3 regions of the Lysinibacillus sp. FSL K6-1151 genome follow, and region 2 is predicted to be linked to each of the others. Evidence: a T-box and tRNA genes for the amino acid it is inferred to sense, from the RefSeq annotation. Region 2 holds a T-box; the other regions hold tRNA genes.
What was found. The T-box of region 2 lies ahead of argS (arginine--tRNA ligase). A T-box ahead of a tRNA ligase gene usually reads a tRNA of that ligase, here a tRNA-Arg.

Region 1 (3,284 bases), 1.5 Mb from region 2:
AATTAATAAAATTTGCACAAGCATTGGTGTTCCACGGAATAAATCGATATATAATTTTGATGGCCAATAAATCCATTTTTTACTCGATAATTTTCCTAGGCCTAAAAATAGTCCTAATAGAATACCTCCAAAATAACCACTAAGTGTCAAAATAATTGTTACGCCAATACCCCGTATAAACATATCTCGGTAGTTCCAGACAATGTCCCAGCGTAAGTCAAAGATGTCCATCCGAAAACCCCATTTCCCCTTTAAAGTGAATGAGCCGCTAGCATACTAGGGGCGTCATCATTCATTTATTACTTGAAATCAGAACCTGTAATTTCTTTTAATTTACCGTTTTCTTTAATCTTTTTAAGACCTTCATTTAATTTATCTAATAGCTCTTTGTTTCCTTTTTGAACCATAAAGCCATAATATTCTTTTTCAAATGCATCATCTTCGATTACTTTTAGTTTTTGATCTGGATGCGCTTTAATGTATTCGTAAACTACCGCATTGTCTCCAATAGCTGCATCAACGTTACCGTTTAACATCTCTTGAATTGCGATTGGTTGACTTTCAAACGCCATAATATTTGTACTTGCTTCCCCTTGTAGCTTTTTCGCCGCCATATGACCTGTAGCATTAATTTGTACTGATACCTTTTTATCTTTTAGTTCAGCTAGAGATTTAATTTTTGAATCTTCTTTTACAACAATCAATAATTGAGACTCATAATAAGGCTCTGTAAAATCAAATGATTCTTTACGCTCTTCAGTAATTGTGATTCCTGAAGCGCCAATATCTGTTTCACCGTTTTTAATTGTTTGGAAAACTGGCTCCCAACCAATGTTATTCCAGTCAACTTCAAAGTCCATTTCATCAGCAATAGCTTTTAAAACATCGACATCAATCCCCACAATTTTCCCTGAATCGTCAACAGATTCAAATGGTGCGAAAGTTGCCTCTGTACCAACTTTATATATTTTCTTACCATCTTCTGAAGATGAGCTTCCTGAAGATGCACCATCCTTTGTACCACATCCTGCAAGTGCTAATGTTAATGCTGCAACCATCATCAGTAGCATCCAACCTGTTTTCTTCATTGTATTTCCCCCTATTTCGATAATTTTCCGAAATGCGTATTATTTTTCGCAATTCGGAAATGTTAGACTATTAGGTCAATTATATTAATATTATAGTATTTAGACAACAACTTTTCGCATAAAACTAAATATTTTTTCATATTAATTTATAATAAACTTATATAATTAGAAGAAACATGTATAAATAACAAGAAATCTAATCTAAAATTAATATATATACACTACAATCCACACCAAATTTCGATAAATTTAGGCAAAAAAAAAGAATCCCCTCAGATAGGATTCTTTTTCTCGACTATTTCTAGTCTTCACGTACAGTATGTCCACTAAAAAATAATTTGGAGTTATTGCTTTTTTGAAGGTTTGAAAGGAATAAATAGGGGAATAATGCCAACTAGGACAGTATTGCACCTATATCTCCCTCTCGATCTCCGCTAAGCAGGCTGCTAAACTACTTATTAGGAGATGAGCTATAACAAGTCTATCTATATTCAGTAAAATGGCGCCCTCGGAGGGAATCGAACCCCCAGTGCAAGAACCGGAATCTTACGTGTTATCCATTACACCACGAGGGCAAAGGCACAAAAAAAAAGTACTCACTCTAGGCTTACGAAAAGCATGATGTAGATAACCCTCATTTTTTGAAGCATACCTGCAAAATAGTGTACTGTACTTTAAACTTATAACCTCAATTATTATACAAGCCTATCACATATAATTCAACCATAGAATGCAAAAACATTTTATTTTTTTTATTTCACTTTAGCAGGGTTAATATTTGACCTTCCCTGACTATAATGTGTATGATAAGGATACAGCTGAAATAACAATGGAAATTTTCAGCAAAGGTATTCGAATTTAGTTTTTTAAGGAGGATTTAACATGAATTTAATTCCTACAGTTATTGAACAAACAAGTCGCGGTGAACGTGCATATGACATTTATTCACGTCTACTTAAAGACCGTATTATTCTTTTAGGAAGTGCTATTGATGACAATGTGGCTAACTCCATTGTTGCACAACTTCTTTTCCTACAAGCGGAAGATCCAGATAAAGATATCTCTCTTTACATTAATTCACCAGGTGGATCAATTACGGCTGGTATGGCTATTTATGACACAATGCAAATCATTAAACCACAAGTTCAAACAATTTGTATTGGTATGGCTGCATCAATGGGTGCTTTCTTACTAGCTGCTGGTGAGCCTGGTAAACGTTTTGCATTACCAAATGCAGAAGTAATGATTCACCAACCACTAGGTGGCGCACAAGGTCAAGCGACAGAAATTGAAATTGCTGCTAAACGTATTTTATTCTTACGTGAAAAATTAAATGGCATTTTATCTGAACGCACAGGCCAACCACTTGAAGTCATTGCTAGAGACACAGATCGTGATAATTTCATGACTGCTGAACGTGCTAAAGAATATGGTTTAATCGATCACATTATGCACCGTAGCGATAATAAATAAAAATGAGAAGGCATCACAGACTCGCTCTGTGATGCCTTTCGTGTTGTTGAAAAAAGGTGATGTCAACGGCAGAAACAGCCATTTTGAAAGGCGAGGGGTTGATTTCCGTTCCGCCAGCGTCCTTTCCAGGGGGTGTCCGCTGATCACTGCATTCGCTCCAGGGGCTCCTCTAGGACGCTAATCCCCTAGGAGTGACGCTGGCTCCACTCCCATCAACCATTCTGCAAAAGTGTCTTTTCCTGAACAAAATAGCCCTTTATTTATATTATTAGAAAGAGGATAGGCTCTTATTTTCAATGCGGAGAAGTGATGGATGACAACACTTCTCCATAAAGCGTAGTGAATACCTTCACTTTATTTGAAAACCTTTCTAAAAAGAAACATTTTTATGGATTGGGGTGGAAGGCTACTTGACTCCCGTGGGATAGCGAGACAGGCGAGCCTCTAAACGGAGCGGTAGCGGAGGAAGCTGCTCGGCGCTCGCCCACAGGAAAGCAAGTAGCCTGCAATGGAAATCCATTTTCGCCTTTCACAAAAACGCTATGGATGGTTTTGTTTTTCAACACTATGAAGGCATCACAGATTTGCTCTGTGATGCCTTTTGTGTTCAATGAATGTTAGTCTTCATTTTCGATAATTGTAGCCAATGCTGTAACCGCTTGCTCCGCATCGCTGCCGTCACTACTTAAAGTAACTTCAGTGCCTTTAGCGACTGCTAAGCTC
Region 2 (3,284 bases):
TATTTTCAGGTAATTCAATGCCCAATAAGGCGAATGATTCTTTTAAGACAATCGCAACACATGAACAAAGTGCTAGACGTGACGCTTGATATTCATCATCCGCTAATATTTTCTGTTGGGCATAATATTTATTCAATAAACGGGCCAATTGTAAGGCATATTTCGCTATTTGGGACGGGTCAGCCTGATCAAAAGACGTAGCTACCACTTTCGGAAACTGCTCCAGTAATAAAACAATTGGCCAAGCCTGCTCTCCTAATGGCTGGAAGGTCATCACTTCAGCTGGGGCGTTTGCTTTTTCTAAAATGGAGCAAAGACGGGCATACGTATACTGTACATAAGGACCTGTTTCACCTTCAAAATTCATCATTTGCTCGATCGAAAATTCAATATCATTGAGGCGATGGTATTTCAAATCATTAAATATAACTGCGCCAACCCCAACTTGCTGGGCTACTCGCTCCTTGTTAGGAAGATGGGGATTTTTCTCTTCGATATTACGCTTCGCCGTCGCAATGGCCTCTGCTAGCACATCTGCTAATAACACCACTTTGCCTTTACGGGTCGACATTTTTTTGCCATCCTTGAGCATCATCCCAAATGGGACGTGCTGTAGATTTTTGGCCCAAACATAGCCCATTTTTTCGATGACTTGAAAAAGTTGTTTAAAATGGAGGGATTGCTCATTGCCAACAACGTAGAAAATCTTTTCTGGCTGGTAGTGCTGTTGGCGATACAGGGCGGCAGCTAAATCGCGTGTCGCATAAAGCGTGGCTCCATCTGTTTTCGTCATTAAGCATGGGGGCATTTCCTCCATCTCCACAACATACGCCCCATCTGATTCCACTAGGAGCCCTTTTTCTTGTAGTTCTGTCACAACAGGCTTCATTTTGTCATTGTAAAAGGCTTCTCCTGTAAAAGCATCAAAGTGAATTCCTAGCAACTCGTATATTGATTGAAATTCTACTAATGATACATCTCGGAACCATTGCCATAATGCCAGTGCCTCTGCATCGCCATCCTCCAATGCTTTAAAAGCGGCACGTGCCTGTTCAATCAGTGCTGGGTCTTGCTCTGCCTCTTCATGAAACTGCACATAAATCTTTAATAGCTCCACAATTGGTGACGCGGTAATGGCTTGCTTATCACCCCAATGTTGATAAGCCACAATAAGCTTACCGAACTGTGTACCCCAGTCCCCTAAATGATTGATGCGAATCGCTTGATAACCATTTTTTTCTGCCATATTGGCTAAAGCATTCCCAATGACTGTTGAACGTAAATGCCCCATCGAGAATGGCTTCGCAATATTAGGAGATGAAAAATCTAGGACGACAGCTCCCATCCCCGTTTGATTAGTTCCATATGATTGTTTTGCTTGCATGATGTTGCTTAGCACTTGTTGCGTCGCTTTTTGTTGATCTAGAAAAATATTGACATAGCCTCCAACAGCTTGCACACGCTGGATATTGTCATTGTTTAATTGACTTGCTATATCCGCTGCAATAGTTTGTGGTGACTTTTTCCATCTTTTTGCTAAGGTAAAACAAGGAAATGCCACGTCCCCTAGCTCCGAGCTTTTTGGTTTTTCTAATAATGACGCAATATCATCTGCTGTTAATTGATGATTTACTACTTCTGCCATACTTTCAGCGATTTGTTTATTCATCTTGATCCTCCTCCTGTCCAAATAAAAAAGCCCCCGTCTCTAAAATTAGAGACGAGAGCATTATAATCCCGTGGTACCACTCTAGTTGCCATTTAATATGACCACTTTCCATTGTTAACGAGGTGACGCCCCGCTATTCTCTACTACTTGTTCGAGAATCTTCTCCAAAGTGCGCTTCATTCATGGTTTCTGCATTAGGCTCACACCACCCCTAACTCGCTTGCCAGTTGTCCATCAATTACTCTCTTCTTCATCGAATTTTTCTATGATTTTGACATATATTACAGGACTTCCTTATTGACGTCAACCATTTTTAAAATATAATGTCGGTACTTAGCAATTGACATATCGAGATAATTCGATATATTATTGCGGTATGGAACCAATTGAAATTTTCAAAGCGTTATCAAATGAGACTAGGCTAAACATCTTACAGTGGCTGAAGGAACCTGAGAAACATTTCCCAAAAGTGAGTATCGAAGGAGGCGTATGTGTTGGTGATATTCAGGAGAAAGCTAAAACTTCTCAATCAACCGTTTCTCACTACTTAAATATGATGCAAAAGGCTGGACTTCTCGAATCTTTTCGTCATGGTCAATGGACATATTATAAATTAAAAGAAGAAACGATTCATCAAATTGCCTCGTTTCTTGTATCAGATACCCAAAATGATTAAAATTGGGTTTCTGTTTAAAATGCCATATCGATTATTCACGATAAATAGATACGCTATAGACATTTGCACAATATATCGAAATTTCTCGATATATTGATATAAAGGAGTGATGTTTTTTGATTATGAATAAAGAAAATGCATTTAGCAATAAACATAAAATTTTAGCCTTCACATTAACCTTATTAACGTTTGTCATGGGAACAAGTGAATTTGTTATTGTAGGATTATTAACGGAGGTCTCTACAGATTTAAGTATACCAATTGCCACAGCTGGTTCCTGGATTTGCTATCGCCTATGCGATTGGTACACCCATCTTAACCGGTTTTGTTAGTAGATTTGCAAAATATCCACTCATGTTAGTATTGATTTCCCTCTTTATACTTGGAAATATTGTAAGTGCCCTCTCTAGTTCCTATGGTATTTTAATAACTTCCAGAGTTGTTACGGCTGTTGTCAGCGGCGTACTTACAGCATTAGCCATGTCCATAGCGAATGATAGTATGCCAAAAGAAAAAAGATCCTCTATCATTGCTTTCATATTTGTGGGCTTTACCATTGCCAACGTCATGGGTGTACCTCTAGGAACAATGGTTGGACAATGGAGTAATTGGCACATGACATTTTGGTTAACGGCAGCTTTAGGCGGGATTGCCTTTATCATCAGCATGTTTGTGCTACCTCGAAATATCAAAGCAACAAAAAGTTCACTATCAGAGCAATTAAGTTTATTTAAGCAACCTAAAATCATTCTAGCATTCTTCATTCCTGTTTTTACGATTGCTGGAACATACACAATCTATACTTTTATTACGCCCATTTTACAACAAAAACTTGGTATTGAAACGAAATACATAGGTATTGTTCTCTTAATCTATGGCTTCTTTTCAATCTTTAGTAATCTTTTAGCTGGCAAGATTGCTCAGCATAACGGTTTAGGT
Region 3 (3,284 bases), 1.0 Mb from region 2:
TTAACATTAAAAGGTCACTACCTTTGGATGTGACTTATTATGATTAATCAAATTCTACAGTGTCTTGCACTACTGATACCTTATAAACATTTTTAGTATTAATTAATACCGTTTTATAATTTTCTGTTTCAGTAAATGAATACCAGGACTTCTCATTGAATCCATTAGTAATTTCTTCTGCAAAAGTTTCTTGTCCAATATTAGTCTTGATTTTATATTCTTCTTCACGACTTTCTTCAAAGTAAAACTTTACAGTATATTCATAATCCATTAACCAACACCCCCCATCTATCCATATCATGGGACAAATAGGATGGAAGTAATCAACGCTTTTGATCAATTCACACTGTTTTTTTTGCGAACTTCCCTAGTATTAAGAAATTCATTTTCTATTTATTTTTATGAATTAACAAAATAAAAACCACACTCTTTTTTGAATGTGGTTTTAGTATTTATTCATTAAAAAAAATCACCTTTGAAAAAAGGTTTTATTCCAACTTCTCTAAATAAATATTTTATTGGATGGCAATCATTGACCAAATTTCTGTTGGGAATTAAAATTTCCTCCCTGAGTTCTTTAAATATTTCTGGATTAATTTCCGGAAACCATTCTTCATAACTCAAATGTTTATCTTTCTCTATCAGAAGTAAATAAACAACAATAATTTCAAACATATAAGGAAATTCTCGTTTAATATTTTGATAGTTATCTAACAATGAAGTTATATAGTCCTCAAAATTAAAAAATTTTGCTCCTTTTTCATTGTTATATTGTAAACGTTCCTTTTCAGGTTTAAAGACAAAAGTCGATTTATTATACCAGTTACCTAACATGCATGTAAAAAGTAGTAATGCATATTTTTTAGTTTCTTGATCCTCATCATTAAAATATTTAAAATATTCATCGTAAATATAACTCTTGGCAGTGGTAAAATACCCAATTTCAATCCCAGAAATAGTTTGTTTCACATTTTGTATAATTTTATTATTTCCCATCCCATAGTCACTTTCTTTAAAAATTTCCATAATATAGATTGTAACATAAATTTAAAATACAGGGAACATTGATACTATAATCCAATCATACTTTGAATATGACCCTGACCATGAACTCCCTTTTTGAATTGCAACCCTAACTCTTTGTCCTTCTTTAAACGAAACAAATTCTTTTGTATAACGATCTTTAACTGTAGGATCTTTTATCAATTCGTCTGTTCCATTTTAATTTCTTTGTTCACCATGTTTACATTTTGTTTACCTAATTTATTTTTTATATGTTATTCTATGCGATTCTTAAAAATATTAATATAAACAAAAAAAGCGCTCAAAACCTATTGTTCATAAGGTTTCAAGCGCTTTTCAATTTGGTTAAAAATTAACCTTTGATTTGTTATTGACGTCCCAGGAGGGATTCGAACCCCCGACCGACGGCTTAGAAGGCCGTTGCTCTATCCAGCTGAGCTACTGAGACATGGTGTCGTTTCTATGTATTTCATAGGAAGGACAATACTTATTATATGTACTTTATGGCATAATGTCAACATTAATTTTACTATGTAGGCAAGGTTTGCCTCATATTGTTCATCATATGTTGCCACAGCTTCGATTATACCATGTCTTACTCCTCTCAAGAAGACGAATATGAAAATATTTGCTACACTATTGGCGATAAAAAATTGGGAGGTATGTAGATGTTTAAGGATTCGGTCGTTGTTGTTACAGGTGGCGCACAAGGGATTGGCAAAGGGATTGTACTTGCATATGCACGGCATGGCGCAAAGGTGGTAATTGCTGATTTAAATGACGGTTTAGGTCAACAATTAGAACAGGATATGCTTGCACAAGGCTACGTTGTTTTATTTGTTCAAACAGATGTAACGAAGGAACAGGATATCGTTCAGTTAATGCAACGAGCTGTTGAGCAATATGGGACTATTCATATTTTAATTAATAATGCTGGGCAGTTTCAGCATATCTCTCCTTATGATGTGACGTTTGAGGAGTGGAATCATCTACTACACACAAATTTAACGAGTGCCTTTTTCTGTGCCAGAGAGGCTGCGAAGGTGATGAGGCACAATGTGAAAGGTGGTTCGATTGTTTCGTTAGCATCTACACGGGCTGAGATGTCAGAACCTAATACAGAAGCCTACGCGGCTACAAAAGGTGGTATTGTGGCGTTAACACATGCTTTAGCGCGGTCTTTAGGTCCTGATCAAATCACGGTGAATTGTATTTCGCCTGGCTGGATTGAAACAGGCGATTATGAGGCACTTCGACCAGTCGATCATGTACAGCATTTATCAGGAAGGGTTGGTGTGCCTGAAGATATCGCACAGGCTTGTCTCTATTTAACAAACCCCGTAAATCATTTTGTGACAGGTATTAATCTTACGGTCGATGGCGGCATGACAAAGAAAATGATGTATGAAGAGTAGTTTTGTCATTTGCTCTTCCTTACTTGTTCTTCATACCCAGAGTTTCCTTAGAGTATGCTACTGTAGGAGAAAGAACAAGAAGGAGTGAAGCCTTGTCCCCCTATTCAAATGGGTTTTCATTAAGCCAGCTGTATCAAGCCCCCTCTACTCAATATACGGCACCGATTCGTCACTTTTTACATGCACATGATTACCGGCGCTGTATCAGTAAAGCCGAAGCTGATTTTATGGCGATGAATCGCTTACTTTGGATGGAGCATGTCAATTGGACGCGAATGACGATTATTAGCATTGTCTTCAATTTACCTGATCTTCCTTTTGTGCAGCAGCGTCTGTTACGAAATGCGACTGATTTAGGAAATTGTCTACGTCCCTTTTACGGCGACTCTATAGCAGATCGATATACAGCATTAATTAAAGAACATCTGCTGCTGGCTGCTCAATTAGTGACAGCTGCTTCTAAAGGAGAGGCTACCACAGCGGAAGCAAAAGAGAAGGAATGGTATCGCAATGCAGATGATATTGCGCTATTTTTGCATACGATTAATCCTTACTTAAGTAGAGAGGCTGTCCAAAAAATGTTTTATACGCATTTAGCTTTAACGAAAAATGAAGCCGTGACGATGATCCAGAAAGATTATCAAGCTGATATAGACGTTTTTGATGAAATTGAAGCAGAAGCTCTAGCCATGTCAGATATGATTGCTGGCGCCATTGTGATGCAATTTTGTTATCTTTTTTAATGTAAAAATCCCATTTATTTGCGTTCAACTACTGGTGGAAAAACTTTCGCTACTTTGTTTTTAGCAAAATGAGCAATAGGCTGCATTCCCTGAAAATTCCCCT

Region 1: it has a tRNA-Arg gene. The T-box ahead of argS (arginine--tRNA ligase) is inferred to sense a tRNA for this amino acid. The anticodon was not compared.
Region 3: it has a tRNA-Arg gene. The T-box ahead of argS (arginine--tRNA ligase) is inferred to sense a tRNA for this amino acid. The anticodon was not compared.

Annotation. Positions count from the first base shown of each region.
Region 1 is NZ_CP152040.1:3,787,974-3,791,257, forward strand. It holds gene MHI04_RS18265 (amino acid ABC transporter permease) at 1-231, opposite strand, end outside; gene MHI04_RS18270 (basic amino acid ABC transporter substrate-binding protein) at 300-1,088, opposite strand; tRNA gene MHI04_RS18275 (tRNA-Arg) at 1,589-1,663, opposite strand; gene clpP (ATP-dependent Clp endopeptidase proteolytic subunit ClpP) at 1,971-2,561, shown strand; gene MHI04_RS18285 (HPr family phosphocarrier protein) at 3,179-3,284, opposite strand, start outside.
Region 2 is NZ_CP152040.1:2,308,571-2,311,854, reverse strand. It holds gene argS (arginine--tRNA ligase) at 1-1,675, opposite strand, end outside; T-box leader at 1,714-1,932, opposite strand; gene MHI04_RS11240 (metalloregulator ArsR/SmtB family transcription factor) at 2,046-2,345, shown strand; gene MHI04_RS11235 (MFS transporter) at 2,607-3,284, shown strand, end outside.
Region 3 is NZ_CP152040.1:3,323,180-3,326,463, forward strand. It holds gene MHI04_RS15970 (hypothetical protein) at 44-271, opposite strand; gene MHI04_RS15975 (hypothetical protein) at 460-996, opposite strand; tRNA gene MHI04_RS15980 (tRNA-Arg) at 1,398-1,471, opposite strand; gene MHI04_RS15985 (glucose 1-dehydrogenase) at 1,692-2,438, shown strand; gene MHI04_RS15990 (hypothetical protein) at 2,531-3,181, shown strand; gene MHI04_RS15995 (DUF2071 domain-containing protein) at 3,196-3,284, opposite strand, start outside.